DNA from 3 places in the Rahnella sp. GSA61A genome. Region 3 is predicted to be linked to each of the others. Evidence: riboswitches for the same ligand, from Rfam matches in the RefSeq annotation. Region 3 holds a riboswitch; each other region holds the start of a gene.
What was found. Region 3 has a riboswitch for thiamine pyrophosphate ahead of thiB (thiamine ABC transporter substrate binding subunit). Riboswitches for the same ligand answer to the same signal wherever they lie in the genome.
Positions count from the first base shown of each region.

Region 1: another riboswitch for thiamine pyrophosphate. It lies ahead of thiM (hydroxyethylthiazole kinase); the one in region 3 lies ahead of thiB (thiamine ABC transporter substrate binding subunit).
Region 2: another riboswitch for thiamine pyrophosphate. It lies ahead of thiC (phosphomethylpyrimidine synthase ThiC); the one in region 3 lies ahead of thiB (thiamine ABC transporter substrate binding subunit).

Region 1 is NZ_JAHXYO010000005.1:165,052-175,734, reverse strand. Features, by position in the region: gene LC431_RS08950 (GntR family transcriptional regulator) at 1-410, shown strand, start outside; gene LC431_RS08945 (hypothetical protein) at 533-1,381, shown strand; gene thiD (bifunctional hydroxymethylpyrimidine kinase/phosphomethylpyrimidine kinase) at 1,389-2,189, opposite strand; gene thiM (hydroxyethylthiazole kinase) at 2,186-2,995, opposite strand; TPP riboswitch at 3,030-3,128, opposite strand; gene LC431_RS08930 (GNAT family N-acetyltransferase) at 3,282-3,716, shown strand; gene LC431_RS08925 (DUF3313 domain-containing protein) at 3,856-4,515, shown strand; gene LC431_RS08920 (LysR family transcriptional regulator) at 4,567-5,460, opposite strand; gene LC431_RS08915 (NAD(P)H-dependent oxidoreductase) at 5,546-6,319, shown strand; gene LC431_RS08910 (bifunctional diguanylate cyclase/phosphodiesterase) at 6,438-7,772, opposite strand; gene guaA (glutamine-hydrolyzing GMP synthase) at 8,026-9,603, opposite strand; gene guaB (IMP dehydrogenase) at 9,708-10,683, opposite strand, start outside.
Region 2 is NZ_JAHXYO010000035.1:5,927-16,609, reverse strand. Features, by position in the region: gene rpoC (DNA-directed RNA polymerase subunit beta') at 1-1,660, shown strand, start outside; gene thiH (2-iminoacetate synthase ThiH) at 1,892-3,070, opposite strand; gene LC431_RS25505 (thiazole synthase) at 3,067-3,846, opposite strand; gene thiS (sulfur carrier protein ThiS) at 3,848-4,048, opposite strand; gene LC431_RS25495 (HesA/MoeB/ThiF family protein) at 4,045-4,794, opposite strand; gene thiE (thiamine phosphate synthase) at 4,787-5,440, opposite strand; gene thiC (phosphomethylpyrimidine synthase ThiC) at 5,437-7,401, opposite strand; TPP riboswitch at 7,524-7,650, opposite strand; gene LC431_RS25480 (Rsd/AlgQ family anti-sigma factor) at 7,724-8,239, opposite strand; gene nudC (NAD(+) diphosphatase) at 8,339-9,115, shown strand; gene hemE (uroporphyrinogen decarboxylase) at 9,187-10,251, shown strand; gene nfi (deoxyribonuclease V) at 10,261-10,683, shown strand, end outside.
Region 3 is NZ_JAHXYO010000001.1:281,076-291,758, forward strand. Features, by position in the region: gene LC431_RS01255 (hypothetical protein) at 44-736, opposite strand; gene LC431_RS01260 (MFS transporter) at 964-2,127, opposite strand; gene sgrT (glucose uptake inhibitor SgrT) at 2,288-2,473, opposite strand; gene sgrR (HTH-type transcriptional regulator SgrR) at 2,576-4,237, shown strand; TPP riboswitch at 4,278-4,407, shown strand; gene thiB (thiamine ABC transporter substrate binding subunit) at 4,451-5,434, shown strand; gene thiP (thiamine/thiamine pyrophosphate ABC transporter permease ThiP) at 5,410-7,020, shown strand; gene thiQ (thiamine ABC transporter ATP-binding protein ThiQ) at 7,004-7,714, shown strand; gene LC431_RS01290 (DedA family protein) at 7,704-8,471, opposite strand; gene LC431_RS01295 (DNA polymerase II) at 8,710-10,683, shown strand, end outside.

The DNA of each region.
Region 1 (10,683 bases), on a different contig from region 3:
TCGAAACCGCCGTGGTACGCCGTGCAGCCATGGTCGCCACCGATAAAGATCTGGCCTTGCTCGAACATAATCTTGAGCGTCAGACGCTGGCGGCAAAGAGTCAGCAAACGCAGGAATTCCTGTTGCTGGATGATGAGTTCCACCGCACGATTGCGCAGATCATCGACTGCCGCCTGGCATGGGAAACCGTCGAGCACATCAAAGCGACAATGGATCGCGTGCGCTTTTTGACACTCAGTAAAGTGTCACCGCCGGAAAATCTGATTGCACAACATTATGCGATTTTTGACGGGCTGAAAGCGCATGACCCGGACGCCGCTGAAAAAGCTATCCGCATTCATTTGCAGGAAATGATTTCCACCATTACCCCGATTGCTGAACAGAACAGTGACTGGTTTGATGCCGAGTAAGTAAAAGGACGTTGTAATACACAAACAGTGAACGACAGCGATCAAATTTTGCGGGTTATCCCTAAAATCTGTATGACAACTTGGTGTAAGCTGTAAACCACATCAATATCGTGGATACTTTTATGCCAGCCGCAGCCGCCCTGAAAAAAAGCTACTACAGTGCCGATCAGTCACTGTCCCTCTCCCAGCTCGATAACGAGAAAATCACCCAGATAGTTCATGATCTGGACGTGGCAGAAAGCGAAAAAGAACATTACGTCACGGGCTGGATGGGACAGAACAGCGTGGTACTGGTGAGAAATTATCAGGACAAACGGGGCACTTCCAGCGGCCTGGTGATGTCACGTGGCAACCGTTACAAACTCACCGTTCAGGCCATCACTTTCCGCATCCCCAAAGTGCTGCTGTGGGTCACATTCCGCCGTAAGCCCCGCACCATGACCGTTATTGCCTATAACAAGCTGGGTGAGCAGGCGACCGGCCTGCAACAGTTCATGCATGTGCAGGATCCTGAACTCAGGGAGAAACTGGAACAGGACTGGCGTGAACTGAACGATTATCTCGGCATGGCCTGCTGGCAGATGGATAACAACCGCCCGCAGTGGCGCCAGTTGTATGCGGATATCACGCCGCAAGCCCTCCTGACGCTGGCTGAATCACCGTGGTTCAGTGGCAAAAAACTGCAAAAGGATGGCGAATTTGAAGGGCTGTGGTCACACGGACAATTTATTGGCCGCCGCAGCGGTGAGCATGCGGCATTGCTGCTGTCGTGGCAGGACGAGGAGAACGACGATATTGCCAGCTATCTGTTTGAACGGATGTCAGCAACTAAAATCCGCGTCATGCTGCGCCCGCGTAAAGAAGAAAAATTCTATCCGCTGAACCCGTTTGATGCCGTTCATTTGCAACAGGCGCTGACGAAATTTCATCAGGTTGAACAGGCGCTGAGCGAAACCCAGCACCAGGCATAATCCGCGGTTACCACCAGCGGTGGAAATGATGCACAGGCCCGATACCGTGGCCGACTTCCAGTGAGTCGGCCTGCATCAGCGCCTGCTGTAAATAGGCTTTGGCTTCGCGTACCGTATCGGCCCAGTTGTGATGACGCGGACGTAACGCGGCCAGCGCGGCCGACAGCGTGCAACCGGTGCCATGGGTATGTCGGGTATTCACACGCGGCGCAGTAAACCGCTCACGGGAACCGGTCACAAACAGCCAGTCAGGGCTTTCCTCATCACTCAGATGTCCTCCTTTCATCAGCACGGCACCACATCCCATCGCCAGTAAGGCTTCTCCCTGCTCACGCATTTCGGTTTCATTCGCCGCCACCGCACATTCCAGTAACGCCGCCGCTTCGGGCAGATTTGGCGTAATAATGGAAGCCTGCGGGATCAGCAAACGACGCACGGCATCCACGGCCTCCGGCAGCAGTAACGGATCGCCACTTTTCGCCAGCATCACGGTATCCAGCACCACAAACGGCGGCTGATAATGTCTGAGTCGCTCCGCAACCGCCTCCACAATCTGACTGTTCGCCAGCATGCCGATTTTCGCACTGTCGATCCGCACATCGCTCAGTACGGAATCGAGCTGCGCTGAAACGAAACCGGGCTCAATGTTATAGACCGACTGCACACCACGGGTGTTCTGCGCCACCAGCGCGGTGATCACACTGGTGCCGTACGCACCCAGCGCCGAGAAGGTTTTCAAATCCGCCTGGATCCCCGCCCCGCCACTCGGATCTGTGCCTGCAATCGTCAGTGCATTAATACGTTTCATTGTATTTCCTCGCCATTCAGCCATTCCTCGCCCATTAAATACAGATTATCGAGGTATTCAGGCGTGAAACTGCCCGGCCCCTTCACGACCGCACAGGCGCGCTCGCCGGCACAGGACATCACCCGGCAGGCGGCGGCCACGTTATCCAGGCGATCACCCGGCAAAGCCACAAAGGCCGCCACCACCGCAGATAATGCGCATCCGGTACCCACCACGCGGGTCATCATCGGATGTCCGCCAGCCACCGCCCAACTGCGCATCCCGTCGGTGACGTAATCGGTTTCACCCGTCACAGCCACTACCGCGCCGGTCTCCCGCGCCAGTTGCTGTGCGGCAGGTAAGGCAGAAAGGGAATCATCACCGCTGTCCACGCCGCGCCCGGACGCACTGAGGCCGCTGAGAGCCAGGATTTCCGAGGCATTACCGCGGATTGCGGCAGGTTTAAGTGTGATGATTTCACGACAGAATTCTGTACGCCAGCTCAGACCGCCGACAGCAACCGGATCCAGCACCCAGGGCTTTCCGGCCTGACTGGCTGCGTGAATAGCCGCCCGCATCGCATCGGCATGGGGATGTGTCAGCGTGCCGACGTTCACCAATAAGGCATCAGCAATGGCGCCAAATTGCGCCGCTTCGGCGGGATCAACCACCATCGCCGGAGATGCACCCAGCGCCAGCAGGACATTGGCGGTAAAAGATTGCACCACGTCGTTGGTCAGGCAGTGAACCAGCGGCGCTGAAAGGCGGAGTCGTTTCAGAGAAGTGGCGGCTAAGGCGCCGGGCAAGAAGGTAGGTCGGGTATTCATAAATCTCCCCACCGGCACTCAGGAAGGCGGTATCAGGAGAGATACCTGACTTCCCTACGCTGGCATAATCCAGATCAGGTAATACGGGTAAAATCTCAGCCCTGCTTTGCAGCGGGCACCCCGAGTCAAGGGAACATTATTGGCGGCGGAGGTCAGAAGATCAATCAGGAAATGCGTTAAAAAAACCGATCAGCCAACGTAATTGAACTCACTCCGCTTCACTGGCAGTATCAGGAAACAGACATGAACAACACACGTTGATGAAAAATTTCCTCAGGAGTTTTACTTGTCCTCATCACTTATTGTCCGTCCTTATGAAGAAGCAGACCGTCCGTTTTTACGCACGTTGTATCTGGCCTCACGCAAGCATACCTGGACATGGCTGGAAGACGATTTTCAGCTGGAAGATTTTGACCGCGCAGTGATCGGCGAGACGATTCTGGTGGCAGAACGTGACGGACATTTACTGGGATTCGCCTCAATTTTCACTCAGGAAAATTTCCTGCATAACCTGTTTGTTGATCCGCAATATCAGGGAACCGGCGCAGGTTCAGCATTGCTTCAGGCTGCGGAAGAAACGTTTACCCGTCAGGGGTCGTTGAAATGTTTAGTAAAGAGTAAAAAATCAGTCGCTTTTTATCTGTCAAAAGGCTGGAACATCATCTCTACGGGGGACAGTCCAAAAGGTGAATACTATTTGTTTCATTCATCAAAAAAATAATTAAGGAAGAAATGATTACCTCACAGAACCGTATTTTCGCGATCCTGATGAATATCAATTTTTCTTTGTCGTTAAGAGGTTAAATTCCGCAGCGGTGCTATACATACTTGGTCTTCCTTAAAATATTTCGAGGGTACGAATGAAAACAATAAAACTGATGCAGATCGCCGCAGTGACTGGCGCACTGTTCCTGGCCGGTTGTACCAGCCACATTACCAAGACGGAAAAATACTCAGGTTTTTTAGGCGATTATTCCGGCCTTAAGGAAGTGAAAACGGCTGGGGGAAATCCGGTTCTGCGCTGGATCGATCCTTCGTTTAAGAAAGAAAATTATTCTTACATCAAATACGAACCGATTAAATTCTACCCGGAACCGCAGCCTACGGCGCAGATCGACAAAACCACCTTGCAGGGGGTGCTGGATTACGCCAACAGCCGCATGAAACCTGCACTGGCAGAGCGCCTGCCACTGACAGATCACGCAGGGCCGCGCACATTGATTTTCAAAGGTGCGATCACCGGTGTGAACACGTCGGCAGAAGGTTTGCAGTTCTATGAAGTCGTCCCGGTCGCGCTGGTTATTGCCGGAACTCAAACCGCGACAGGCCACCGCACGCGTGACACTGAAGTGTATTTCGAAGGTGAGCTGATCGACGCCAGTACTGGCAAACCGGTGATCAAAGTCGTGCGTAAAGGATTCGGTAAACAAGTTTCTAATGATAAACAGAAAGTTACCGCCAACGATTTAAAAGTTGTGGTAGATAGCCTGGCGAATGATACCAAGCTGTTCAACGAATAAGTTCCGGTTTTCCGCACCGTCAGACACAGGCAGTCGTAAGGCTGCCTTTTTTCAGACTGAATCAGCGATAAACTCACGCAGCCACTGATGTGCAGGATCACGATGAGCGCGCTCGTGCCAGACCATGTACATCTCGAACCCCGGGACATCCAGCGGCGGTTTAGTAACCTGCAAAGCAGGATTTCCACGTACCAGACGTTCCGGCAGCATCGCCACCAGATCAGTGGTCATCAGTACCTGAACGACAAACAGGAAATGCGGCACTGACATGACGACGCGGCGCGATAATCCAGTGGCCGCCAGCGCGATGTCGGTATTGCCATAGAAACCCCCACCATCAGGTGAAACGATCACATGTTCCAGTGCGCAAAACGCTGAACGCGATATCTTGCCTTTAACCTGCGGATGTCCTTTTCTGCTCACCAAAACATAACGTTCAGCAAACAATAATCGGCTGTGCAGGCCATTCATCACCGCCTCGCCGGTATGGAATGCGAGATCCAGCGTACCCTGCTCCATTTTGCGGATAATCCGCGCAGGTGACGTTTCAAAAATAGCCAGCCGTGCAGAAGGTGCGGCTATACGTAATGCCCGTAACGCGGGCAGCACAATGGTCGATTCGCCATAATCTGCCGCCCCCAGATTCCAGATATTCTTTGCCGTCGAGGGGTCAAACACTTCACCCGCAGATACGGCCTGCTCCAGCGCGGCCAGTGCTTGTCGCAGCGGCTCACGTAATTCATCAGCACGCGCGGTCGGCCGCATCCCCCGTGGTCCCGGCAGCAGCAAAGGGTCATCAAAAAATTCCCGCAACTTCGCGAGCTGAACGCTGACTGAAGGTTGTGAAAGATTACGGCGTTGCGCCGTACGCGTGACGTTTTGCTCGGCGAGCAGGACATCCAGCGTCAGCAACAAATTGAGATCCAAACGGCCGAAATTACTCATCGCTATACCTGCTATATGATCAATTCATTTCAACTATACCTGACAACAACCTACTCTGCGTTTACCACTTAGCGGAGAATTCGTCATGAATGTATTGATCGTCTATGCCCACCCTGAATCACAATCACTGAACGGCTCGCTGAAAGATTTTGCGGTCAGTCATTTGCAGGCCGCCGGGCACAATGTGCAGATATCGGATCTGTATGCCATGCAATGGAAAGCCGCGCTGGATGCCGGAGATAACACCGGGCCTTCACCAGGGCCTTTTCAACCTTCGCAGGATTCACAGCGCGCTTACCAGAATGGAACGCAAAGCCATGACATTACCGCCGAACAGGAAAAATTACAGTGGGCCGATACCGTGATATTTCAGTTCCCGCTATGGTGGTTTTCAATGCCCGCGATTATGAAAGGCTGGGTGGAACGCGTTTATGCCTACGGATTTGCTTACGGTGTCGGTGAACATTCCGACACGCACTGGGGCGACCGTTACGGAGAAGGCAAAATGGCCGGTAAACGCGCCATGCTGATGGTCACGACCGGCGGCTGGGAACCGCATTACAGTGCGCGTGGGATTAATGGCCCTATCGACGAGCTGCTGTTCCCGATCCATCACGGCATCCTGCACTATCCGGGCTTCAGCGTACTCCCGCCGCTGGTGTTCTACCGCACCGGACGCATGGATGAAACCCGCTATGCGCAAATTTGCGCGGAGATGTCTCACCGGCTGGATACATTAGAAAGCGCGACACCCATTTCATTCCGCCAGCAGAATGGCGGCGATTACGCTATTCCGTCACTGATATTGAAACCGGAAATTGCGCCGGAGAAAAATGGGTTTGCGGCGCATTTGAAATAACGATCTGAGAGAATTTCAGGCATAAAAAATGCCAGTGGATAATTTAATCACACTGGCGTTTTGTGGATTTTAAATAGCAGATGTCTCTAAAACTTATTCCCATTTGATCGCTATTTTCTCAATGCGCTTTGCCGTTTTTGGCTAAATACATGGCGTTGTCGGCATATTCGAGAAGCTGACGTTCATCGTTACCATGCTCCGGATAGAGTGCGATTCCGATACTGGGCGTGATGGTCAAACTGTGGCCTTCCAGGGTAAAAGGAGGATTGAAAGCGTCACGGATTTTTTCTGCTACCCGAGCAGACGCGGGTAAGGAAACCCCCTGAAGCAAAACCACAAACTCATCGCCGCCGACACGAGCGACGGTGTCCGATTCGCGCACACACAACTTCAGGCGCGCAGCGGCCCCCTGCAGCAGTAAATCCCCAATACCATGGCCAAGCGTATCGTTAACCTGTTTAAATTTGTCGAGATCAATGTACAACAGCGACAACTGACCTTGCTCCCGACGTGCTGTTGAGAGCGCGACTTTCAGGCGGTCATGTAAAAAACCCCGGTTCGGGAGGTCGGTCAGTGGATCATACTGCGCCATATACTGCAGCCGAGCCTGCATTTGCTGACGCTCAATGACAGTCGCAATTTGAGTCGAAACGAACTGCAGCAACTCCTGATCCTGTTCGTTGTAGCACACACCCCCCGGGTAGCTTTTGACCATAAGCACGCCAATCGTGCCCTTATGCGACTTGAGCGGAACACCCAGCCAGCAGAATGGATTCATGCCAAAAGAGACCCGCAATTCTTCCATGCGGGCAACCATCGTTTCAGGTGTGAGCAGCAGCGGCAGACCGGTATGAATAATCTCTGCGTAGAACGTACCTGGGATCAGGGTAAAGGGGTCTGGCCTCGGCAGAAACTGATCCACATGATAAGGGAAGCTAAGTTTACCGGTTTCATCATCGTAGAGCGTCACCGAGAAATTATCGACGGGCAGCAGCGTGCCGACGATCTCATGAATGCGCTGGAATAACTTGAGTAAATCTTCGGCGGTATGTGCAGCTTCAGAAATAGAATAAAGCGCAGACTGCAACAATTCGGATCGTTTGCGTTCGGTAATATCTCGGGCAACCCCAATGCGCAATTGATCAGCCGGTGACCAGCGTGCCGTCCACATGATGTTGACTACTTGTCCATTCTTATGAATGTAACGGTTCTCAAAATGAAACTGAGGATTGCCAGACATGATCCCCACCACCGAGTTTCGGGTTATTTCCCGATCTTCAGGCAGCATCATGTCAAACATGTTTTTGCCGATCATTTCTTTCGGCGTATAGCCAAAGATACGTTCGCATGATGCACTCGCAAAAACGATATTGGCATGGGCATCAACCGCAAAAACAGCATCCATCATGAGATCAATAAAACTGGCCAACGGCGCGTGAGGATTCGATTCCATAGAGAAACTATAAGGCCTGAATATAAGAGTGAGTACGACTACCTTTACGATAGATATCCGTCGTCCATTAGCACTGCATCGTTTTGCACCACCGGTTAAAGATAGTACAGGTACAGTTGAATAAACTCAGGAAAGAATCACATGATAAGGTTGAAACAGCCGTCTGATATCTGACAGATATCAAAAAGCCCGCATTTACGCGGGCTTAGAGGTGTTTATTGCTTTAACGTGCAGGCTGTTGCCAGACGCGAAATCATTCCCACTCAATCGTTGCCGGTGGTTTGCCCGAGATATCATAGACAACGCGGGAGATACCGTCGACTTCGTTGATGATGCGATTGGAGCAGCGGCCAAGGAAATCGTACGGCAGGTGTGCCCAGTGCGCGGTCATGAAATCGATGGTTTCTACTGCACGCAGGGAAACGACCCAGTCGTATTTACGGCCATCGCCCATCACACCAACGGAGCGGACAGGCAGGAAGACGGTGAAGGCCTGGCTGACTTTGTTATACAGGTCGGCTTTATGCAGTTCTTCGATGAAGATAGCATCGGCGCGACGCAGCAGGTCGCAGTATTCTTTCTTCACTTCGCCCAGCACGCGAACGCCCAGACCCGGCCCCGGGAACGGGTGACGGTAAAGCATGTCATACGGCAGGCCGAGTTCCAGACCGATTTTACGTACTTCGTCTTTGAACAGTTCTTTCAGCGGCTCAACCAGACCCAGTTTCATTTCTTTCGGCAAACCGCCCACGTTGTGATGCGATTTGATCACGTGCGCTTTACCGGTGGCCGAGGCTGCGGATTCAATCACGTCAGGGTAGATGGTGCCCTGCGCCAGCCATTTCACTTCATCCTGCTTGCAGGCTTCTTCATCGAACACTTCAACAAAGACGCGGCCGATGATTTTACGTTTGGCCTCAGGTTCATCAACGCCTGCCAGCGCAGACAGGAAGCGCTCTTCCGCAGCGACATGAACGATGTTCAGACCGAAACGGTCACCGAACATTTCCAGCACCTGATCTGCTTCGTTAAGACGCAGCAGACCGTTATCGACGAACACGCAAGTCAGACGGTCGCCAATGGCGCGGTGCAGCAACATGGCGGTCACGGAAGAGTCAACGCCACCGGACAGGCCGAGGATCACATGATCGTCGCCAATCTGCACACGCAGACGTTCAACGGCATCTTCAATGATTTTTGCCGGCGTCCACAGGGCTTCGCACTCGCAGATATCCATGATGAAACGTTCGAGCATACGCAGGCCCTGACGGGTATGCGTCACTTCCGGGTGGAACTGCACACCGTAGAAGCGTTTTTCTTCGTTGGCCATAATGGCAAACGGGCAAGTCTCAGTGCTGGCAACGGTCACAAAATCAGACGGGATGGCCGTCACTTTATCGCCGTGGCTCATCCAGACGTCGAGCAACGGTTTGTTGTTCTCGCTCAGGGCATCCTGAATGTCACGGATCAGCGCACTTTCAGTCTGAACTTCAACCTGCGCATAACCAAATTCGCGCTCGTTAGAGCCTTCAACATGGCCGCCTAACTGCATCGCCATGGTTTGCATGCCGTAGCAGACGCCCAGAACCGGTACACCGGCTTCGAAGACATAGTCTGGTGCACGCGGGCTGTCATGCTCGGTGGTACTTTCCGGGCCGCCGGACAGGATGATCCCGTTCGGATTGAATTCGCGGATTTGGGCTTCGGTTACGTCCCAGGCCCAGAGTTCGCAATAGACACCCAGTTCACGCACGCGGCGCGCAACAAGTTGGGTGTACTGGGAGCCGAAATCGAGGATCAGGATACGGTGCTTGTGAATATTTTCGCTCATGAGGGGGCGTTTTCCAGAAAGCAATAAAAGCGTTAAAACAACAGGTTAAATTTTCTAACAATCTTAAAAGCAGACAGCGAGCCTTTAGCTCGCTGTCTTTAGGGTCAGGATCCCATGCGGTAGTTCGGTGACTCTTTGGTAATCGTCACGTCATGTACGTGGCTTTCCTGGATCCCGGCACCGCTGATGCGGACAAACTCAGCCTTGGTGCGCAGGTCGTCGATGGTAGCACAACCGGTCAGCCCCATACAGGAGCGCAGACCGCCCATTTGCTGGTGGATGATCTCTTTCAGACGGCCTTTATACGCCACACGACCTTCGATACCTTCCGGTACCAGTTTGTCAGCAGCGTTATCAGTCTGGAAGTAACGGTCTGAAGAGCCTTTGGACATCGCGCCCAGAGAACCCATGCCGCGGTAAGATTTGTATGAACGGCCCTGATACAGCTCGATTTCGCCCGGAGATTCTTCAGTACCCGCCAGCATCCCGCCGACCATCACACAGCTTGCGCCGGCAGCGATAGCTTTTGCGATGTCGCCGGAGAAGCGGATACCGCCGTCAGCGATAACCGGAATACCGGTGCCTTCCAGCGCTTCAACCGCGTCAGAAACGGCAGTGATTTGCGGAACACCCACGCCGGTCACGATACGGGTAGTACAGATGGAGCCAGGACCGATACCGACTTTCACCGCGCTCACGCCTGCTTTCGCCAGTGCCAGAGCACCTGCGCCAGTTGCAACGTTACCGCCAATGATTTGCAGATCCGGGTATTTCGCGCGGGTTGCGCGGATACGTTCCAGAACGCCTTCGGAATGGCCGTGAGAAGAGTCGATCAACAGAACGTCAACACCGGCAGCAACCAGCGCATCGATACGTTCTTCGTTGCCCGCACCTGCGCCAACCGCTGCACCGACGCGCAGGCTGCCCTGCTCATCTTTACAGGCATTCGGTTTACGTTCGGCTTTCTGGAAGTCTTTTACGGTGATCATACCGAGCAGATGGAATTGCGCGTCAACCACCAGTGCTTTCTCTACGCGTTTTTCGTGCATTTTTTGCAGCACGACTTCGCGGGCTTCGCCT
Region 2 (10,683 bases), on a different contig from region 3:
GGATATCCTGGTTCCACGTAACACCCTGCTTCACGAGAAGACGTGTGATCTGTTAGAAGAGAACTCTGTCGACAGTGTGAAAGTACGTTCAGTCGTAAGTTGCGAAACCGACTTTGGTGTGTGTGCAAACTGCTACGGTCGCGACCTGGCACGTGGTCACATCATCAACAAAGGTGAAGCGATCGGTGTTATTGCAGCACAGTCCATCGGTGAGCCGGGTACCCAGCTGACGATGCGTACGTTCCACATCGGTGGTGCGGCATCTCGTGCGGCAGCAGAATCCAGCATTCAGGTTAAGAACACCGGTACCATTAAGCTGAGCAACCACAAGCATGTTAGCAACTCTAACGGCAAACTGGTTATCACTTCCCGTAACACTGAGCTGAAATTGATCGACGAATTCGGTCGTACCAAAGAAAGCTATAAAGTGCCTTACGGTTCCGTGATGGGCAAAGGTGATGGCGCATCTGTTAACGGCGGCGAAACCGTGGCTAACTGGGATCCGCATACTATGCCAGTTATCAGTGAAGTGAGTGGTTTCATTCGCTTTGCCGACATGGTGGATACTCAGACCATTACCCGCCAGACCGACGACCTGACCGGTTTGTCTTCTCTGGTGGTTCTGGACTCTGCAGAGCGTACCGGTAGCGGTAAAGATCTGCGTCCTGCACTGAAAATCGTTGATGCTAAAGGCGACGACGTATTGATCCCAGGTACTGATATGCCTGCTCAATACTTCCTGCCAGGTAAAGCGATTGTTCAGCTGGAAGATGGTACTCAGATCCACTCTGGTGACACCCTGGCGCGTATTCCTCAGGAATCCGGCGGTACCAAGGACATCACCGGTGGTCTGCCACGCGTTGCTGATCTGTTCGAAGCACGTCGTCCGAAAGAGCCTGCAATCCTTGCTGAAATCAGCGGGATCATCTCCTTCGGTAAAGAAACCAAAGGCAAACGTCGTCTGGTAATTTCTCCGTTGGATGGCAGCGATGCTTACGAAGAAATGATTCCTAAATGGCGTCAGCTGAACGTGTTCGAAGGCGAAGTTGTGGAACGTGGTGACGTCGTATCTGACGGCCCTGAGTCTCCGCACGACATTCTGCGTTTACGTGGTGTTCACGCGGTTACCCGCTACATCACCAACGAAGTGCAGGAAGTTTACCGTCTGCAAGGCGTTAAGATTAACGATAAACACATCGAAGTTATCGTTCGTCAGATGTTGCGTAAAGGCACCATCGTTAGCGCTGGTGGCACTGACTTCCTGGAAGGCGAGCAGGCAGAAATGTCCCGCGTTAAAATCGCTAACCGCCAGCTGGAAGCTGAAGGCAAAATCACGGCGACCTTTACCCGTGATCTGCTCGGTATCACCAAAGCCTCTTTGGCGACCGAATCCTTCATCTCTGCAGCGTCGTTCCAGGAAACCACGCGCGTTCTTACCGAAGCCGCTGTTGCGGGTAAACGTGATGAACTGCGTGGCCTGAAAGAGAACGTTATCGTTGGCCGTCTGATCCCAGCCGGTACCGGTTACGCTTATCACCAGGATCGTGCACGCCGTAAAGCACAAGGCGAAGTGCCAGTTGTACCGCAAGTCAGCGCGGATGAAGCAACGGCTAACCTGGCTGAACTGCTGAACGCAGGTTTCGGTAACAGCGACGATTAATCGTCTTCTGTCGAAACGCATAGAACCGCTCCTTCGGGAGCGGTTTTTTTTTGCCTGAAGTGTGCGAGTTGAAACGATCTGAAAAGAGGAGCCGGAACAGGGAACTGGACGATAACCTGTTCCGGCTATTTGGAAGCAGCGCCGGGATGAGTGGCGCCGGCCAGTTGCGAATATGCAGTGGCAAAAGCACATTAATGCTCCTGGCCTGCTGGTGCGAGGGGCAAAATTACTTTATGGAATCTGCATTCCTGAGAGTTTACTTGTTTGCCATCCGGCGACATTTTCCTGCGAGACGCGCCCCAAAAAACTGTCCCAGTCTTTCCAGACCGGTTGCAGCCCGGCTCGGGTCAATGCGTTCGCTACGTGCTGAGGTGAACGGTTGTCGTGCGGTGCAAATTGTTCAAGTTCAGGATGATTATCGGCATAGCCACCGGGCTGTGTTTTAGATCCTGCACTGACAGTGTTGATCGCCAGCGGAATAACGTGATCCCGGAAATAGGGGGATTCGCGTGTCGACAGTGAGAGCTCGACATCCGGCGCGAGCATTCTGAAAGCGCAAATCAGTTGTAACAGCTGATTTTCTTCCAGCAGGGAAGCCGGTTCGATGCCACCGGTACAAGGTCGCAGTCTTGGAAACGCCACCGAATAGCGACTTTGCCAGTAGGTTTGTTGCAGATACAACAAATGTTCGGCCACCATATAGCTGTCAGTCCTCCAGTTGCCAGAAAGTCCGAACAGCGCCCCCAAACCGATTTTGTCGATTCCCGCACGCCCGAGCCGGTCTGGTGTTTCCAGCCGCCAGAAGAAATCCTGTTTCTGTCCGCGAAGATGATGCAAAGCATAGGTAGGCGCGTGATAGGTTTCCTGATAAACCAGCACGCCATCCAGCCCCAGCGTTTTCAGCTCAGCATATTCTTCCTGTTGCAGCGGCTGAACCTCAATCATCAGTGAATCGAAATGGCTTCTGATCGCGGGGAAATGACGGCGGAAATAGTCCATGCCGACCTTTCCCTTATGTTCGCCGGTGACCAGCAACAGATGTTTGAAACCCAGCGCATTCAGCGCTTCGCATTCCCGCCTGATTTCATCTTCGTCCAGCGTTTTACGTTTGATTTTATTGCTCATCGAAAAGCCGCAATACGTACATTCGTTGGCGCAAAGATTGGATAAATACAATGGCGCGAAGAAATTCACCGTATTGCCGAATCGCTGGCGCGTGAGTTGTTGCGCGCGTTGCGCCATCGGTTCCAGGTAAGGCAGCGCGGCGGGAGAAATCAATGCCATGAAATCTTCACGACTGATTTTGTTGCGGCTGAGCGCCTGTTCGACATCACGGGATGTTTTGCTATTGATACGCAGTGAAATATCATCCCAGTCCAGCGTTGACCACACATCTGTGAAGTTATTCATGACAACACCTGCGAGGTATTGAGGAAACCGGTCAGCGGGCTGGATGCGCTGGCGTGTCGTTGTCTGCCGCCTAATCCGCTTTGACGGGTGATAATCCCGGCCTGAACGGCCAGCCTGAATGCCGTTGCCATAGCAACCGGATCACCTGCGACAGCAATCGCCGTATTGACCAGCACGGCATCGGCCCCCATTTCCAGCGCTTCAGCGGCCTGGCTTGGTGCACCAATGCCAGCATCAACAACGACCGGAATGCGAGCCTGCTCGATGATGATTTGCAGAAAATCACGGGTTTGCAGCCCCTGATTGGAACCGATCGGCGCACCCAGCGGCATGACGGCGGCGCAGCCCGCTTCTTCCAGACGTTTACACAGCACCGGATCTGCGCTGCAATACGGCAAAACAACAAATCCCTGTTTCACCAGAATCTCTGCGGCTTTCAATGTTTCAACGGCATCGGGCAGCAGATATTTTACGTCGGGATGAATTTCAAGTTTCACCCAGTTTGTGCCCAGTGCTTCTCTTGCCAGTTGTGCGGCAAATACTGCCTCTTCAGCTGTTTTAGCGCCCGATGTATTGGGCAGCAAACGGATGCCGAGCTGTTGCAGAGGAGACAGAATATCATCACCTCCGCGACGCAGATCGATGCGTTTCATCGCCATAGTCACCAGCTGAGAGCCAGATGCTTCAAGCGCCTGTTGCATCAACGCCGGACTGGCGAATTTTCCTGTTCCGGTAAAAAGGTGCGACGTGAATGTGGTATCAGCAATTTTTAACATGTCAGCCTCCGGCTATCGCCTGAAAGAGCAAGATCTCATCACCGTCTTCCAGTAAATGAGCTGGCCAGTTATCACGGGGGATAATGACCTGGTTAACCGCCAGTGCGCTGCCTGCAGGGTTTAACGCCAGCAAATTGAGCAGGTTTAGTAACGTGAGCGGTTGACTGAATTGGTGTGGTTCATCATTGACCAGAATGTTCACACGTGGCCTCCGCAGATGGCACAGGCAGATGAACGCGTGAGTTGCAGTGAACGCCAGTTTTGCGTTTTTCCATCGAACAGACGTAATTTGCCGCTCAGTACAGAAGGCAGACCAGCCAGAATCTTCAGCGCTTCCAGTGCCTGCAATGTACCGATGGTACCGACCACCGGGCCGAGCACGCCGGATGTACGGCAGTTGCGCTGTACGGTTTCCTGATCCGGATATAAACAGGCGTAACAACCGTGAGCGTAAGGGGCTTCAATAACCAGAAGTTGTCCGCTGAATCCGACGGCGCTGCCGCTGATCAAGGTTTTACCGGCATCCACACAAACTTTATTAACTGCATGCCGGGTTTCCATGTTATCGCTGCAATCCAGAACGATATCGGCGTCCGATACGGCACGGGTCAATGCTTCTCCCGACAGACGTTCCGTGATGGCCACCGCTTCGCAAAGCGGATTCAGGCGCAGCAGTTCACGCTTTGCCAGAACGGCTTTGGGCTGATCGAGATCTGCCGTACGGTAGAGGATTTGCCGCTGAAGATTGGTGATATGCAATTGATCGTCATCGGCCAGAATCAGCTTACCTACGCCTGCTGCTGCCAGGTACAAGGCTGCGGGAGAGCCGAGGCCACCAAGGCCGACAATCAGTACTTTCGCCGCCTGTAATTTTTCCTGTGCCAGTGGACCGAATTCCTCCAGCATCAACTGGCGGCTGTAGCGCATAAAAGCCGCATCGTTAAGCATCTTGCGGCACCTTGCTGGCGCATAAGGCCAGCAGTTGTGCCGTCGCTGCACGCCAGTCCGCCGCCTGAGTAATGGCACTGACGACGGCTATACTGCCGACGCCGCAGTCGAGAACCGACGCCGCGCGGTCGATGCTGATCCCACCAATGGCCACCGTCGGAAAGCTGCCATCGAGCTTCTTAACATGTCGGGTGAGTTCTGCCAGCCCTTGCGGCGCCGAAGGCATATCTTTGGTCTGCGTCGGGAAGATATGGCCGAGGGCGATGTACGAAGGATTCACCGCGACAGCGCGTGCCATTTCAGCATCGTCATGCGTGGAAACGCCCAGCCGTAAGCCGGCCTGACGGATAGCCTCAAGATCGGCAGTATCCAGATCTTCCTGACCCAAATGCACCCCATACGCCTGATGCTTGACCGCCAGACGCCAGTAATCGTTGATGAATAACCGGGCCTGATATTTTTTACCGAGCGCGATGGCATCAATAATTGCTGGCTCGGCTTGCTCATCAGGCAAATCTTTCACACGCAGTTGCAGTGTTTTAACGCCCGCGTCCAGCAGACGGGCAATCCATTCCACGGTATCAACGACCGGATATAAACCGAGGTGGAATGGAACGGCAGGAAAGGATTGAGAGGACGGATTCATTTGCTGCTCTCCGAACTGAGGTTATCGGCCGGGTGATAAAGCTCACCGCCGCGCGAACGGAATTCGGCAGACATCTGCGCCATACCGGATTCAACGAGTTCTATTGGCTGGGCTTTGGCTTCAAGCGCAGCGGCGTAATCGCGAACTTCCTGAGTGATTTTCATCGAGCAGAATTTCGGGCCACACATCGAGCAGAAGTGTGCAACTTTGCCGGATTCCTGCGGCAGCGTTTCATCGTGGTAGGCGCGTGCCGTTGCCGGATCGAGAGCCAGATTAAACTGATCTTCCCAGCGGAATTCGAAACGCGCTTTTGACATGGCGTTATCGCGGATTTGGGCACCGGGATGGCCTTTAGCTAAATCGGCAGCATGTGCTGCGATTTTGTAGGTAATCAAACCCTGCTTAACGTCTTCTTTGTTCGGCAGGCCCAGATGCTCTTTCGGCGTGACATAACAGAGCATGGCGCAGCCAAACCAGCCAATCATCGCGGCGCCAATACCGGACGTAAAGTGATCGTAACCCGGCGCGATATCGGTAGTCAGCGGACCAAGGGTATAGAACGGGGCTTCGTGACAATGCTCGAGTTCTTCGGTCATGTTGCGGCGGATCATCTGCATCGGCACATGTCCCGGACCTTCGATCATCACCTGAACATCGTATTCCCAGGCAATTTTGGTCAGTTCGCCCAGCGTGCGTAATTCGGCGAATTGTGCTTCGTCATTGGCATCCTGAATCGAACCCGGACGCAGGCCGTCGCCCAATGAAAGCGAGACATCATAGGCGGCGCAGATTTCACAGATCTTGCGGAAATGCTCAAACAGGAAGCTTTCGCGATGATGTGACAGACACCATTTCGCCATGATCGAACCGCCGCGCGACACGATCCCGGTCAGGCGTTTGGCGGTCATCGGCACATAACGCAGCAACACACCGGCGTGAATGGTGAAGTAATCGACGCCTTGCTCGGCCTGTTCAAGCAATGTATCGCGGAATATTTCCCAGTTCAGATCTTCGGCCACACCGTTCACTTTTTCCAGGGCCTGATAAATCGGCACGGTGCCGATCGGTACCGGACTGTTACGCAGGATCCATTCACGGGTTTCATGTATATAACGTCCGGTGGAGAGATCCATTACGGTGTCCGCGCCCCAGCGTGTCGACCACACCAGTTTCTCCACTTCTTCTTCGATGGAAGATGTCACCGCCGAGTTGCCGATATTAGCGTTCACTTTCACCAGGAAATTACGCCCGATGATCATCGGCTCTGATTCAGGGTGGTTAATGTTGGCGGGAATAATCGCGCGCCCGGCTGCCACTTCCTGTCGCACAAACTCTGCAGTGATACTGGCGGGCAGATGCGCGCCAAAGCTTTCGCCGGGATGTTGCTGGCGCAGAACCTCGCCGCGGATCCGTTCACGCCCCATATTTTCGCGAATGGCGATAAATTCCATCTCAGGTGTGATGATGCCTTTGCGGGCGTAATGCAGTTGCGTGACATTTTTACCCGCAATGGCTTTGCGCGGGCGCGGCAGGTGTTCGAAGCGGAGGTGGTCCAGCCCGTCATCCGCCAGCCGCTGCTGAGTAAAACCGGAACTGACCTGTGAAAGTTCCTGCGTGTCCGCACGCTCGTTTATCCAGCGGGCGCGTAATTTTCCCAGACCGGTATGCACGTCGATAACTGCCGCCGGATCACCGTAAGGTCCGGCGGTGTCGTAAACAGGAATTGCTTCGTTTTCTTCGAACTGCGGATTGTCTTTGCCGCCGCCGACCAGCGTCGGGCTGAGCTGGATTTCACGCATCGGCACGCGGATATCTTCGCGGTCAGCTTCAAGATAAATACGCCGGGAGTTGGGGAAAGCTTCGCCCTGCAAGCTGTCGATAAACGATTGTGCCTGCGCGCGTTGTTCACGGCGATTTGACGGTTTCTTTTCAGAAATAACGGGTTTTTGGGTACTCGACATAGCAAATTCCTCGCAAAAAAACGTGATGGAAAATTGCTTGTCAGGAGGTTTACGGCAGGAGTAAAAATGGGCGGTGCAGCACGGGCGGCCTTATGCAGGCAGATGCCTGATTGCGCTGAACGCATAACATTACTCTTGTTCCCTTCGCGGGTACTAACCCGATCAGGTTCCGCGGATCCCGAATTAACGGTCTCAGCCTGGCGTAATTCTCAACAGAAAATTATGCGCTAGGCACTCCGACAAGAAGCCTCAATATAGGAGGCGTTTTTTTAAACTACAAGTAAAACCATAACCCTGAGCAGGGTTTTATTGTGGCAACGTGTTAAGCCGGTCTGGCGAGATCAGGTTCATTTTCCGAAGGTGGCACACTCTCCGGGGCTGGCTCAAAAGCCATGATAATTAATTGATCTTCCAGTTGAAAACGGGCATCTAATGCCTCACCGATATCCGATAATGCATAGTGAAAGGCGAAAGCATTGTCATCGTCAATATCAGTTTCTGTGTAACTGTCATGGAAAGCCATGATAGCTTCAGTATTCAGCTCCAGAGCAGGGTAGATTTTTGCCGCCTGTACTTTTTTCGGGCTGCCTGCGCCATCGACTTCTTCAATGATGCGTGGATAGAGATGAAAATGCCCGGCAGAAAGATAGTCGACCAGATGATGGCAAAAACTGTCCAGCGCCTTTTCATTCAAAGGTGTATGTTTTTCTTTATTGGGTTTCAGACCGACGAAAGTGCAGTACGAAACCAGCAGTTCTTTGCGTGCGTGCAGCCATTGATCCACTAACTCATTACTGCCACCAACGCGTTGGGTCAGTCTTTCCAGACGATTTAGCATGGTTGACTCCGTGAGCGACAAAAAAAGTAACCAAAAGTTACTAATATGTAAATATCTTACTCAGATTGTCAGTCCCGACGAGGTTATGCAACAACAATTATGGAATTACAGATTACTGAGCAACACAACGGTTGGTGGATCATCAGCCAGGAAGGCAAGCTATGGCTGCCTGAGGGTGAACTGCCGTTTGGCAGCGCCGCACAATTTTCTCTGACCGGTAAAACAGCGCGGCAGATCGGCGAATGGCAGGGCGAACCTGTCTGGCTGGTTCGTCAGACGATGCCAAACCATATGGTTTCTGCCCGTCAGTTGCTGGATCAAGATCGCGGATTATTCCAGTTGGTCGGGCGTGGTGTGCAGTTGTCAGAGTTTTACCGTTCTCACAAGTTTTGCGGTTACTGCGGACATGAAATGCACGTCAGCAAAACCGAGTGGGCTGCACTCTGCGGGCACTGTCGCGAACGCTATTATCCGCAGATTGCGCCCTGCATCATTGTGGCTATCCGTAAGGGAGATGAGATTTTGCTTGCGCAGCATGTCCGTCATCGTAATGGTATTCACACGGTTCTGGCGGGTTTCGTGGAAGTCGGAGAAACGCTGGAAGAAACTGTGGCACGTGAAGTGATGGAAGAAAGTAACATCCGGGTGAAAAATGTCCGTTACATCAGTTCCCAGCCCTGGCCGTTCCCCAATTCGCTGATGATGGCATTTATGGCGGATTACGACAGTGGCGACATACAGCATGACCCGAAAGAGTTGCTTAACGCGAACTGGTATCGCTTTGATGCATTGCCGCAGTTGCCACCGCCCGGGACGATTGCGCGCCGCCTGATTGAAGACACCGTTGCCCTTTGTCGTGCCGAACACGAAGAGTAGAGGCGATTTTACGTGATAGAATGCTGTCAGATGATTGTCGGGCGGCCCGAATACTGAAGGAAAGAGCAAGAATGAATGAGTTGAAAAACGACCGTTACCTGCGTGCTTTGTTACGTCAGCCAGTGGACATTACACCGGTCTGGATGATGCGTCAGGCTGGTCGTTATTTGCCGGAGTACAAAGCAACCCGCGCTGAAGCCGGTGATTTTATGTCGCTGTGCAAGAATGCCGAGCTGGCCTGTGAAGTGACTTTGCAGCCGCTTCGTCGCTATCCGCTGGATGCGGCGATCCTGTTCTCTGACATCCTGACCATTCCTGATGCGATGGGGCTGGGGCTCTATTTTGAAGCCGGTGAAGGCCCGCGTTTTTCTTCACCACTGACGAATCGTGCCGATGTCGAAAAACTGCCGGTTCCGGATCCTGAAATGGAACTCGGGTATGTCATGAATGCCGTGCGTACCATCCGTAAAAACCTGCAAGGTGAAGTACCGCTTATCGGTTTCTCCGGCAGCCCGTGGACGCTGGCGACGTATATGGTAGAAGGGGGCAGCAGTAAAGCCTTCACCAAAATCAAAAAGATGATGTACGCCGATCCGGCGACTATGCATCTGTTACTCGATAAAGTGGCAGACAGCGTCATTCTTTACCTTAATGCACAGATCAAAGCTGGCGCCCAGTCTGTGATGATTTTTGACACCTGGGGCGGCGTGTTGACTCCTCGCGATTACCGCGAATTCTCCCTGAACTATATGCACAAAATTGTTGATGGTCTGATCCGTGAAAACGAAGGACGTCGTGTGCCGGTGACTCTGTTTACCAAAGGCGGTGGTCAGTGGCTGGAAGCGATGGCCGCAACGGGGTGCGATGCGCTGGGTCTGGACTGGACCACCGATATTGCCGATGCACGCCGTCGTGTGGGTGACAAAGTCGCGATTCAGGGCAACATGGATCCTTCAATGTTGTATGCCTCGCCAGTGCGTATAGAACAGGAAGTGGAGACCATTCTGGCCGGTTTCGGCAAAGGCAATGGTCATGTGTTCAATCTGGGCCACGGCATTCATCAGGATGTCCCGCCGGAAAATGCGGGTGCCTTTGTGGAAGCGGTGCATAGCCTGTCCCGGCAATATCACGAGTGAAATCCCGGTATGATCGATACCCGTGCTTTACGTGAAGAACAAAGGATTCTCGCAGATCAGATCGAACTGCAGGATCCGCCAGGATTTATCACTCCCGCGTTGATCGCGGGAGTGGATGTCGGTTTCGAACAGGGCGGTGAGGTGACACGTGCGGCGGTGGCTGTTTTACGCTACCCAACGCTGGAACTTGTGGAATATCAGATTGCCCGCATTCCCACTGTTATGCCATACATTCCCGGTTTCCTTTCCTTCCGCGAACTTCCCGCACTGCTGCAAGCCTGGCAGCAACTCTCATTGCAGCCTGATTTGGTTTTTGTCGACGGGCAAGGGATCGCGCATCCGCGCCGTCTCGGCGTTGCCAGTCACTTTGGTCTGATGATCGACGTGCCGACGATTGGTGTGGCGAAAAGTCGTCTATGCGGTCAGTTCCTG
Region 3 (10,683 bases):
TTACTCAACAACGGCGAATGCACAAATATCGGCCACCATTTAATTAGCTTTTCTTAGAAACTATAAACTCCATTAATGGAACAGCCTCTCTATATACTTTTTTAATATATTTAGTAATATCTAACATAGGATAAGAAGAGGATGTTTTAAATAATCCTAAATTGGGATCGAGAAAAAAACATTCCGAAGCACTGTAGCGAAACGCCGCAACGGCATGATAGCCAACCTCACCCGGTACCTCAGAAAACCGGAAAGCAATGATCGCTCCGGTGAGAGGGTAAGCCTGACCAAAACTGTTTACCCCGTTAAATAACATGAAATCATTACGTGTTATCAGACGATACTGTAAACCGGGAACGCCAGTTATTCTTTCCTTTTCTGCCTGACGGAAATTTTTATAATTAACAAAGACCTGATGGCGTCCTGTCTGACGTTTCGGATCCTGCTGGCTCTCCTTGCAGCTCCTCAGATAGCTCTCGTGCCGCCGGTATGAACGTTCAAGCAATAGCCTCAGCTTCGCAGTGTCAGAGGGGATTAAGGCTTTCTTGTCAGGTGTCAGTGGCGTGGAGAACCAACCGGAAAGCCAGCCGGAAAACCAGCCCCCCCTTTGTTGTACCGGCCTTTCTTTTAATATATCGCCCAGCCACGTCAGGCATAACCCAATACAGCAGCCCTCAGATTTTTTCTCATCAATAAATGAATTATATGTTTTCCTGATAAGTACAACTGGAATCATATTTAATACCCTGCATTAGAATTTTAAGAAAGACGATATTATAGAAAATACTTTTCATTAGCCATACAGGTAAAGAGGATGCGAAGCACTTAAAACATTAATCTTTGCAGGATAAAAACAGATATTTCAAAATTATTAAGACGTTGCCGGAACAAGCAAAAAACGGAATATATTATTCAGTTGAATAGGTTAAAGAGCGAATAAATCGCTCATTAACCTTACGTCATTTAAACATCTTTGACTTTATACATCAGCCCGAGCGCCACCACCGCCAGCACAGTTGCCGCCCAGTAGACCGGATAATGGCCGAAGTTTTCCACGATAAAGCCCTGCAGCAACCCCGCGCAAATCACACCGGTGGAAATGCTGTTGGTGAATAGCGTAGTCGCTGAACCTGCCCTTCCCGGCATCAGATCCTGAAAATACAGCATGCCGATCCCCGCCACGATGCCGATGAAAATCGCATTGAACAGTTGCAGGATCATCAGCGCCGCCTTGAACTGAAACGCCACCAGTCCGGCATAGAAAATCACACCACTCGCCACGGCATACAGCATCAGCTTGCGTTTGCCGGTACGTTTCACCAGATATCCGGCCAGCAACATGGCAGGAATTTCCAGCCCGGCCGCCGTCCCCATCAGCAAGCCTGCCAGCCCTTCCGGCAGGCCCAAATCGCTGGTGATGTACAGCGGCATATCAATGACATACATGATATTGCAGGTCCACATCAGCAAAGAAGAAAAGAACAGCAGACGAACATCTTTGTTACGCCAGGCACTGGCATGCACTACTTTTTCGTCCACTGGCAGTTCAAGGCGTGGTACTGAGGGCAGGAAAAACAGGATCATCAGTATGCTGCCGACAAACACCGCTGCCGCACTCAGGTACATTGGCGTAAAGCCGTAGTTCAACGCCACCATGAACGACAGCGGCGGGCCAAGCACCCAGGCCAGCGAGAGCATCGCACGCATCATCGAGCTGAACATCACCACTTCACTGGCGGAGCGATCCGCATGTTCCCGCGCCAGTGCAAAGAGCTGGGGCATCGACGCGTTACCTATCGCTGCCAGCAACACACCGACAGTGATCAGCACCAGATAATCGCGGCTGAAGGCAAAGACCAGACTGTTGCCGATCGCCATCAGGCAGCAGAACATCAGCAATTTCCGCCGGTCGCCTTTGTTATCGGAACGGTTAGCCAGCAGAAAGCTGATCGCGATCCCCGCGATGGCGTTAACGGTATAAAAGAAGCCGACCCACAATGGCCGGACTTTCACTTCATTGGTCAGAAACAGACTCAGCGTCGGCGCCTGTAATGCACCCGCCACGCCGCACAGCAAGGAGACCACCAGAAAGGTGACATAAATACGATTAAAACGAGGTTTTGACATGACGTCGTCCCTGAGAAATGAATGCAGATAAAGCAAGACAGACAGTGTAGCGAAGTTTCAGTCGGTTCTGGAAAATGAGCATAAAAAAACCAGTGAGTTTCCTCACTGGCTGGTGACAATACACCATTACTCAGAAAATCGAATTTAGTCAGACCTGAAGTCACAGTCGCCGGCGGTATTGCTCGTCGTCCATCGTTTCCATATCCCACTGCGTGAGACGGGACAGAATATCCAGACGGTACTGCACCGGTACCCATGACAGCCAGTCTGCATGATTTTTAGAGGCGTTCTTTTTGATGGCTTCAAAATAACGCTGATAGAAACGGGCGTTCAGACTGCGTTTCATGATGATCTCCGGTTGTTCACAACAGGCTTTCGTTGAGAAACAGTATCGGCGTAATATGAGGAAAGATAAATTGATGAAGATCGGCCACGGAGTTCCTCTTTTATGTCCTCATCCCGTTTGCAACAACAGTTCATCCGCTTATGGCAAAGCTGTCACGGTGAAGAAACTGAAACGACATTACAGGCACTGTCAGAAGTCCTGAACTGTTCACGCAGACACATGCGCTCGTTGCTCAGCACCATGCAGGGACAGGGCTGGCTGACGTGGGATGCAGAGGCCGGACGCGGCAAACGATCCACGCTGAAATTTTTGTATACCGGGCTGGCACTCCAGCAACAGCGCGCTGAAGAGCTGCTGGAACAGGACAGCATTGATCAGCTGGTACAACTGGTCGGCGACAAAACCCTGGTGCGCCAGATGCTGCTGTCCCAGCTCGGTCGCAGTTTCCGTCAGGGCAAACATATTCTGCGCGTACTGTATTATCGCCCGCTGATGAATCTGCTGCCCGGCACCATGTTGCGCCGTTCAGAAACCCACATTGCCAGACAAATCTTTAGCGGCCTGACACGCATAAATGAGGAAAATGGGGAAGCAGAAGGCGATTTAGCCCATCACTGGCAGGAAGTTTCGCCGCTGCACTGGCGGTTTTATCTGCGCCCCGCCATTCATTTTCATCATGGTCGCGAACTCGAGATGGCAGATATTATCGCCACGTTTATTCGCCTGAAATCGCATCCGCTGTTCAGCAACCTGAAATCAGTCACGACGCCCACGGCAAATGTCATAGATATCCACCTGAATGAACCCGACCGCTGGCTGCCGTGGTTATTTGGCAATATCCACGCGATGATCCTGCCGCAGGAATGGCAGTCACTGCCTGATTTTGCCCGCCATCCGGTCGGCACCGGCCCTTACGCCGTGGTGCGTAATCTGAAAACACAGCTGCGCATCCGCGCCTTTGACGATTATTTTGGCTTCCGGGCACTGATCGACGAGGTGAATATCTGGGTATTACCGGAACTGAGTGAAGAGCTGGTGCATTCCGGCGTACAGCTTCAGGCCGATGAATCAGGCAAAAGCGAGCTGGAAAGTCGCCTTGAAGAAGGCTGCTATTTCCTGTTATTTGACCAGCGTTCGCCGGTCGGACAATCAGAAGAAACACGCCAGTGGTTGTGCGATTTACTCAATCCCATCGCCTTACTGAATAATGCCGAACCGATTTACCAGCGCTACTGGTCTCCTGCGTATGGCCTGCTGCCACGCTGGCATCACAAAGCGCCCCGGCCACGTCCGCCCAAACCGCAAAACCTGACGCAGGTAACGCTGACATTTTACGGCGAGCATTCCGAACATCAGGCGATCTGCAACGCCCTGCGCCCGTTGCTGGCGGAAGAAGGTATCGAACTGATTATTCAGATAGTGGATTACGCAGTCTGGCACCGCGGCGATGCCAAAAGTGATCTGTGGCTCGGCAGTGCCAACTTCACCCTGCCGCTGGAGTTTTCACTGTTCGCGCATTTCTACGAATTGCCGCTGGCAAAGCATTGCTTTAGCGAAGAGATGAACGACGATGCCGCCCTGTGGCACGCCGGGAATTTATCGATGGCGAAATGGAGCCAGAAACAGACGGTCAGCCATCAGATCCATCCCCTGTTCCATCACTGGCTGGTGCTACAGGGGCAACGCAGTATGCGCGGTGTGCGTATGAACACCCTCGGCTGGTTCGACTTTAAATCCGCCTGGTTTGCCCCACCGGACAGTTAATCGGACTATCGCATCGCGCCGTTAATCACTAGAATGACATCCGTTCTCAACGGGGTGCCCGACTTGTTAAAGCTGCGATGTAAACGCCGTGAGCAAGTTTGGCTGAGATTTGAAACCCGTCGAACCTGATCCGGTTAATCCCGGCGGAGGGATTTGAGACTGCGCGATGCTTACTCAAAATCCTTTGCCCTTTCATTTTTTTGGAGCGCAAAGTTGAAAAAATTACTGTCCTGCCTGCTGTTACTTTCTGCACCTGCATTTGCGTCAAAACCTGTTTTGACGGTTTATACCTACGATTCTTTCTCTGCTGACTGGGGCCCCGGTCCCGCCATTAAAAAAGCCTTTGAAGCCCAATGCGGCTGCGAACTGAAATACGTGGCGCTGGAAGATGGCGTGTCTTTGCTCAACCGTCTGCGGATGGAAGGTAAAAACAGCAAAGCCGACATCGTGCTGGGGCTGGATAACAACCTGTTGCAGGCCGCTGAACAAACCGGTTTATTCGCCAAAGCACCGAAAACCAACGCCAGACTGACGGTGCCGGGCGGCTGGAATGACCGCACTTTCGTGCCTTACGATTACGGGTATTTCGCCTTCGTCTACGACAAAAATAAACTGAAGAATCCGCCAAAAAGCCTCGATGAGCTGATCAACAGCGACCAGAAATGGAAAGTGATTTATGAGGATCCACGCACCAGTACACCGGGTCTGGGCCTGATGCTGTGGATGCAAAAAGTCTACGGCGATAAAGCGCCGCAAGCGTGGGAAAAACTGGCGAAGAAAACTGTCACCGTCACTAAAGGCTGGAGCGAGGCTTACGGTTTATTCCTCAAAGGTGAAAGCGACCTGGTGCTGAGCTACACCACCTCTCCGGCATACCATATTGTCGAAGAGAAGAAAGATAACTACGCCGCAGCCGATTTTACCGAAGGGCATTACATGCAGGTCGAAGTGGCGGGCCAGCTGGCAAACAGCAAGCAACCGAAACTTGCTGAACAGTTCATGAAGTTCGTCACCACGGAAGATTTCCAGAAAGTGATCCCGACCGGCAACTGGATGTATCCGGTGGTGAATACCCCGCTGCCTGACGCTTTTAAACAACTGACGATTCCGGCCAAATCTCTGCAATACAGCGCACAGGATGTCGCTACTCATCGTTCACAATGGATCCAGGCATGGCAGAACGCCGTCAGCCATTGATCCCTCGCTGGCTGTTGCCGGGCGTCATCGCGTCACTGGCTATGTTGCTGGTGGCAGTACTGGCTTTAGGCTCTCTGTGGCGTCATGCGCCACAGATAAGCGGCGCATCGCTCTGGCACGATCCTTATCTCTGGCATGTGATCCGCTTTACTTTCTGGCAGGCGCTGCTTTCAGCGCTTTGCTCGGTGCTGCCCGCAATTTTGCTGGCACGTGCGCTGTTCCGCCGCCGTTTCCCCGGCCGTCAGCTGTTATTACGTTTATGTGCGATGACGCTGGTCTTGCCGGTTTTGGTGGCGGTGTTTGGCATTCTCAGTGTCTACGGAAGACAGGGCTGGCTGGCGCAAATTTGCGGCTGGCTGGGCATGGATTACCGTTTCTCGCCGTATGGTTTACAGGGCATTTTGCTGGCGCACGTCTTTTTCAATCTGCCGCTGGCAGCGCGGCTCTTAGTGCAGGCACTGGAAAATATCGCCGTTGAGCAGCGCCAGCTCGCCGCACAACTCGGCATGAATATCTGGCAGCAATTCCGCTTTGTGGAATGGCCTGCCATTCGCCGGCAGATATTCCCCGCCGCCGCCTTAATCTTTATGCTGTGTTTCGCCAGCTTCGCCACGGTGCTTTCACTGGGTGGCGGTCCGCAGGCAACGACCATTGAACTCGCCATTTATCAGGCGCTAAGTTACGACTACGATTTAAGCCGCGCCGCCACGCTGGCCCTGATCCAGCTGTTTTGTTGCCTGGCGCTGGTGTTGCTCAGTCAGAAACTCAGTCAGGCGTTGCCTGTGGGCCAAACGCATTCTCAGCGCTGGCGTAATCCTGATGATTCCTGGCTGCGGCGCATCGCCGATGCCGTACTGATTGGCCTGGCGTTGTTGCTGATCCTGCCGCCGTTACTCGCCGTCATTACCGATGGCATAAACCGGGCAGCGGTCGGTGTTTTGCAACAACCCGCGCTCTGGCAGGCATTATGGACATCCGTGTGTATCGCGCTCGGCAGCGGATTATTGTGTGTGCTGCTGACCATGATGCTGCTGTGGAGCAGCCGCGAACTGCGGTTACGCAAGAGAAATAGCTGGGCGCAGGCGATGGATCTGAGCGGCATGCTGATCCTCGCGATGCCGGGTATTGTGCTGGCGACCGGTTTCTTCCTGTTGCTCGGCGATACCACCGGTTTACCACAATCGCCGTGGCCGCTGGTGATCCTCACGAATGCGCTGATGGCCGTACCTTATGCATTAAAAGTGCTGGATAACCCGATGCGCGACGTGGCAGAACGCTACACGCTGCTGTGTCTTTCGCTGGATATGCATGGCTGGCAGCGGCTGCGCCGGGTTGAACTCAGCGCACTGAAACGCCCGATTGCACAGGCACTGGCTTTCGCCTGTGTACTTTCTCTGGGGGATTTCGGTGTGATTGCCTTGTTCGGCAACGAGAATTTCCGCACCCTGCCGTTTTATCTGTATCAGCAGATTGGTTCCTACCGCAGCCAGGACGGCGCGGTGACGGCGCTGTTATTACTGCTGCTATGCTTCCTGTTATTCACCCTGATTGAGAAACTGCCGGGCCGCCATGCTGACGCTGAATAAACTGACGTATTTGTACGAACATCTGCCGATGCGCTTCGATTTACAGATCGACGCCGGTGAACGTGTGGCAATCCTCGGCCCGAGCGGCGCCGGGAAAAGTACCCTGCTGAGTCTGGTCGCCGGTTTTCTGGCACCGGTCAGCGGGCAGATCCTGCTCAACGGCGCAGATCACAGCGTGACGCCACCGGCAAAACGTCCGGTGTCGATGTTGTTTCAGGAAAATAATCTGTTCTCGCATCTGACGGTGCGTCAGAACATGGGGCTGGGATTGCATCCGGGGCTGAAACTTACCGCGCAGCAGAAGCAGGAACTGGAAGAAATTGCCCGACAGGTCGGGCTGACTGAATGTCTGGACCGGCTGCCATCGCAACTTTCCGGTGGCCAGCGTCAGCGTGTCGCGCTCGCCCGTTGCCTGCTGCGCAGTCAGCCGGTTTTATTGCTCGATGAGCCCTTTTCAGCACTCGATCCGGCACTGCGCAGTGAGATGCTGACGTTGCTGGATAAGGTATGTGAGCAACGCCATCTCACGCTGCTGATGGTGTCGCACAATCTGGATGATGCGGCACGGATCGCGCCGCGCACGTTGCTGATCGTCGATGGCCGGATTTTTTACGACGGGCCGACGCAGGCACTGACCGACGGCAGTGCGCCGCAGGCCAGCGTGTTGGGGATAATGCCGGGGATCAGCGGGTGATCACTTGCCACAGCAAATGACCATAAACCGGCATCATCGGCTGTTCGCTTAACATCACCAGACTCACTGCGGTTGCGACCAGACTTAGCACACAGACGATGCGCAGACGCGCTAAGGGCAACCATTTTGTCATCGCATCAGGTGAAGCTTTGCCCGAACGGAACCAGCGCCACAGCAACCAGGCACTCAGCCAGATCAGCACCACGGCGGCAAACAGCATCCATTTGAAGACCGAGCTGTTGTGACTGGCCGGAATATCAATGGCCACGCCCGCCAGAATGCCCGGCAGGAAATACACCGGTGGCCAGGTGATGCAGCCAATAATATTCGGCGGTGCAAATTTGTAAGGCGGAAGGTTCAGCATACCGGCAACCATCGGCACCAGCGGGCGTGTTGGTCCGATGAAACGCCCGATAATCACCGTCGCAAAACTATGGCGATCCAGCGCATAACCGGTTTTATCCAGTAATAACTGGTAACGTTTGAGGAAGCGCCAGCGATGCAGCGGCTCCTTGAAACCGCGGCCAATGAAATACGAGGCCCAGTCGCCGAAGAAACATCCCAGCCCCGCCGCCAGCCAGGCTTCGTACAACCCCACCTGACCGCTGCCGATCAACGTCCCGAGCGTCGCCATCATGACGGTACCCGGCAGGATCAGGCCCACCAGCGCCAGCGACTCGAAGAAAGCCACCACCGCGACGATAATTAATGCCAAGCCCACCGACTGAGCGACCAGATGTTGTAGATAGGCTTCCATATCTTCCCAGAATTCAGTTGCGCCAATTGCGCAGATAAATGAGACAAGTGTGAGTTTTCTGCATTCTCATTGTAGTAAATACATCAATCGGCTGAATTGTCAGCGCATGAACTATCACAGTCAACCGGGTAATTGTATGCGTATTTGGCAGAAACCTGAGCCATAGACAAAGACTGTATAAATAACCATACTCTGTTCTGATTCCTTATCTGTTCATCTTTACCGTTCCGAGGCGCTTATCACTTCCACCTTTGTCCGTCCCGCTTCTGCTGCCACTGACACCCCGCCGCGTCAGGGATTTGTGCTGACCCGCCACTGGCGCGACGCGCCGCGCGGTACCGAGGTGGAATTGTGGCTGGCGACCGACGAAGGTCCGCAGAAAGTGCGCCTGCCTTTACAGGAATCGGTGGCGTTTATTCCGGCCGAACAACGCGCGGCGGCGGAGCGCATTCTCATTGATGAAAAAAATATCAGTCTGCGTCCGTTGCCGTTGCAGGATTTCCATTCCCGCGCCGTTCTTGGGCTTTACTGCCCGCAACACCGGCAGTTAATGCGGATTGAAAAATTGCTGAAAGAAAATGGCGTCAGTGTTTTCGAAGCGGATATCCGCCCGCCGGAACGCTTCCTGATGGAACGCTATATCACCGCACCGGTGTGGTTCAGCGGTAAACCGGGGCCGGACAAGCTGCTGATGGACACCAAAATGAAACCGGCGGAGGACTACCGCCCGCCGCTGAAACTGTGTTCTCTGGATATCGAAACCAGCGGCAACGGCGAGTTGTACTGCATCGGGCTGGAAGGCTGCGGGCAGCGCCACGTGTATATGCTCGGCCCGCCGAACGGCGATCCTAATGCTCAATTTGATTTCAACATGGTTTACGTCGACAGCCGCCCGCAGTTGCTGGAAAAACTCAATGAGTGGCTGGAAATCTATGATCCCGACGCCATTATCGGCTGGAGCGTAGTGCAGTTTGACCTGCGGGTTTTACAAAAACACGCTGACCGCTACAAAATCCCGCTGAAATTCGGGCGCGGCGGCGGTGAACTGGAATGGCGTGAACACGGTTTCAAACAGGGGCACTTTTTTGCTGCCGCTGCGGGTCGTCTGATCATCGACGGCATTGAAGCACTGAAATCGGCGTTCTGGAACTTCAACTCGTTCAGCCTGGAATTCGTCTCGCAAAGTTTATTAGGCGAAGGCAAAGCCAGCGATAATCCTTATCAGCGGCTGGCCGAAATCGAACAACGTTTTCGGGAAGATAAACCGGCGCTGGCACGCTATAACCTGAAAGACTGCGAACTGGTGACGCGTATTTTTGCCAAAACTGAACTGATGCCGTTTTTGCTGGAACGCGCCTCGGTCACCGGTCTGGCCGTGGATCGCAGCGGCGGTTCAGTGGCGGCCTTTACCCATCTTTATTTACCGCGCATGCACCGAGCCGGTTACGTCGCGCCCAATATGGGCGAATTGCAGGGCGAAATGAGTCCCGGCGGTTTTGTGATGGATTCGCGTCCCGGTTTGTACGATTCGGTGCTGGTGCTCGATTATAAAAGTCTGTACCCGTCGATTATCCGCACCTTCCTGATCGACCCGGTCGGACTGGTCGCCGGGCTGCAACAACCGGACGATGAACATTCGGTGCCGGGTTATCGCAACGCCCGCTTCTCGCGGGAAACACATTGCCTGCCGGAAATTGTCCGCCAGATCTGGATGGGGCGCGAAGAAGCCAAGAAGCAGAAAAACAAACCGCTCTCGCAGGCACTGAAAATCATCATGAACGCGTTTTACGGTGTGCTCGGTTCGAGCGGCTGCCGCTTCTTTGATCCGCGTCTGGCTTCTTCTATTACCCTGCGCGGGCACGACATTATGCGTCAGACCCGCGAACTGATTGAAGCCGAAGGTTATCAGGTGATTTACGGTGACACTGATTCCACCTTTGTCTGGCTGAATAAAGCCCATTCGCAGGAAGACGCCGACGTTATCGGCCGCCATCTTGTGGAGCGGGTTAATGCCTGGTGGAAAGCCCATCTGCAACAGGAATACGGGCTGGAAAGCGCACTCGAGCTGGAATTCGAAACCCATTATCAGCGTTTCCTGATGCCGACCATTCGTGGCTCGGAAACCGGCAGCAAAAAGCGCTATGCCGGGCTGGTGAATGACGCCGACGGTGAGCACATCGTTTATAAAGGGCTGGAAACTGTACGCACCGAC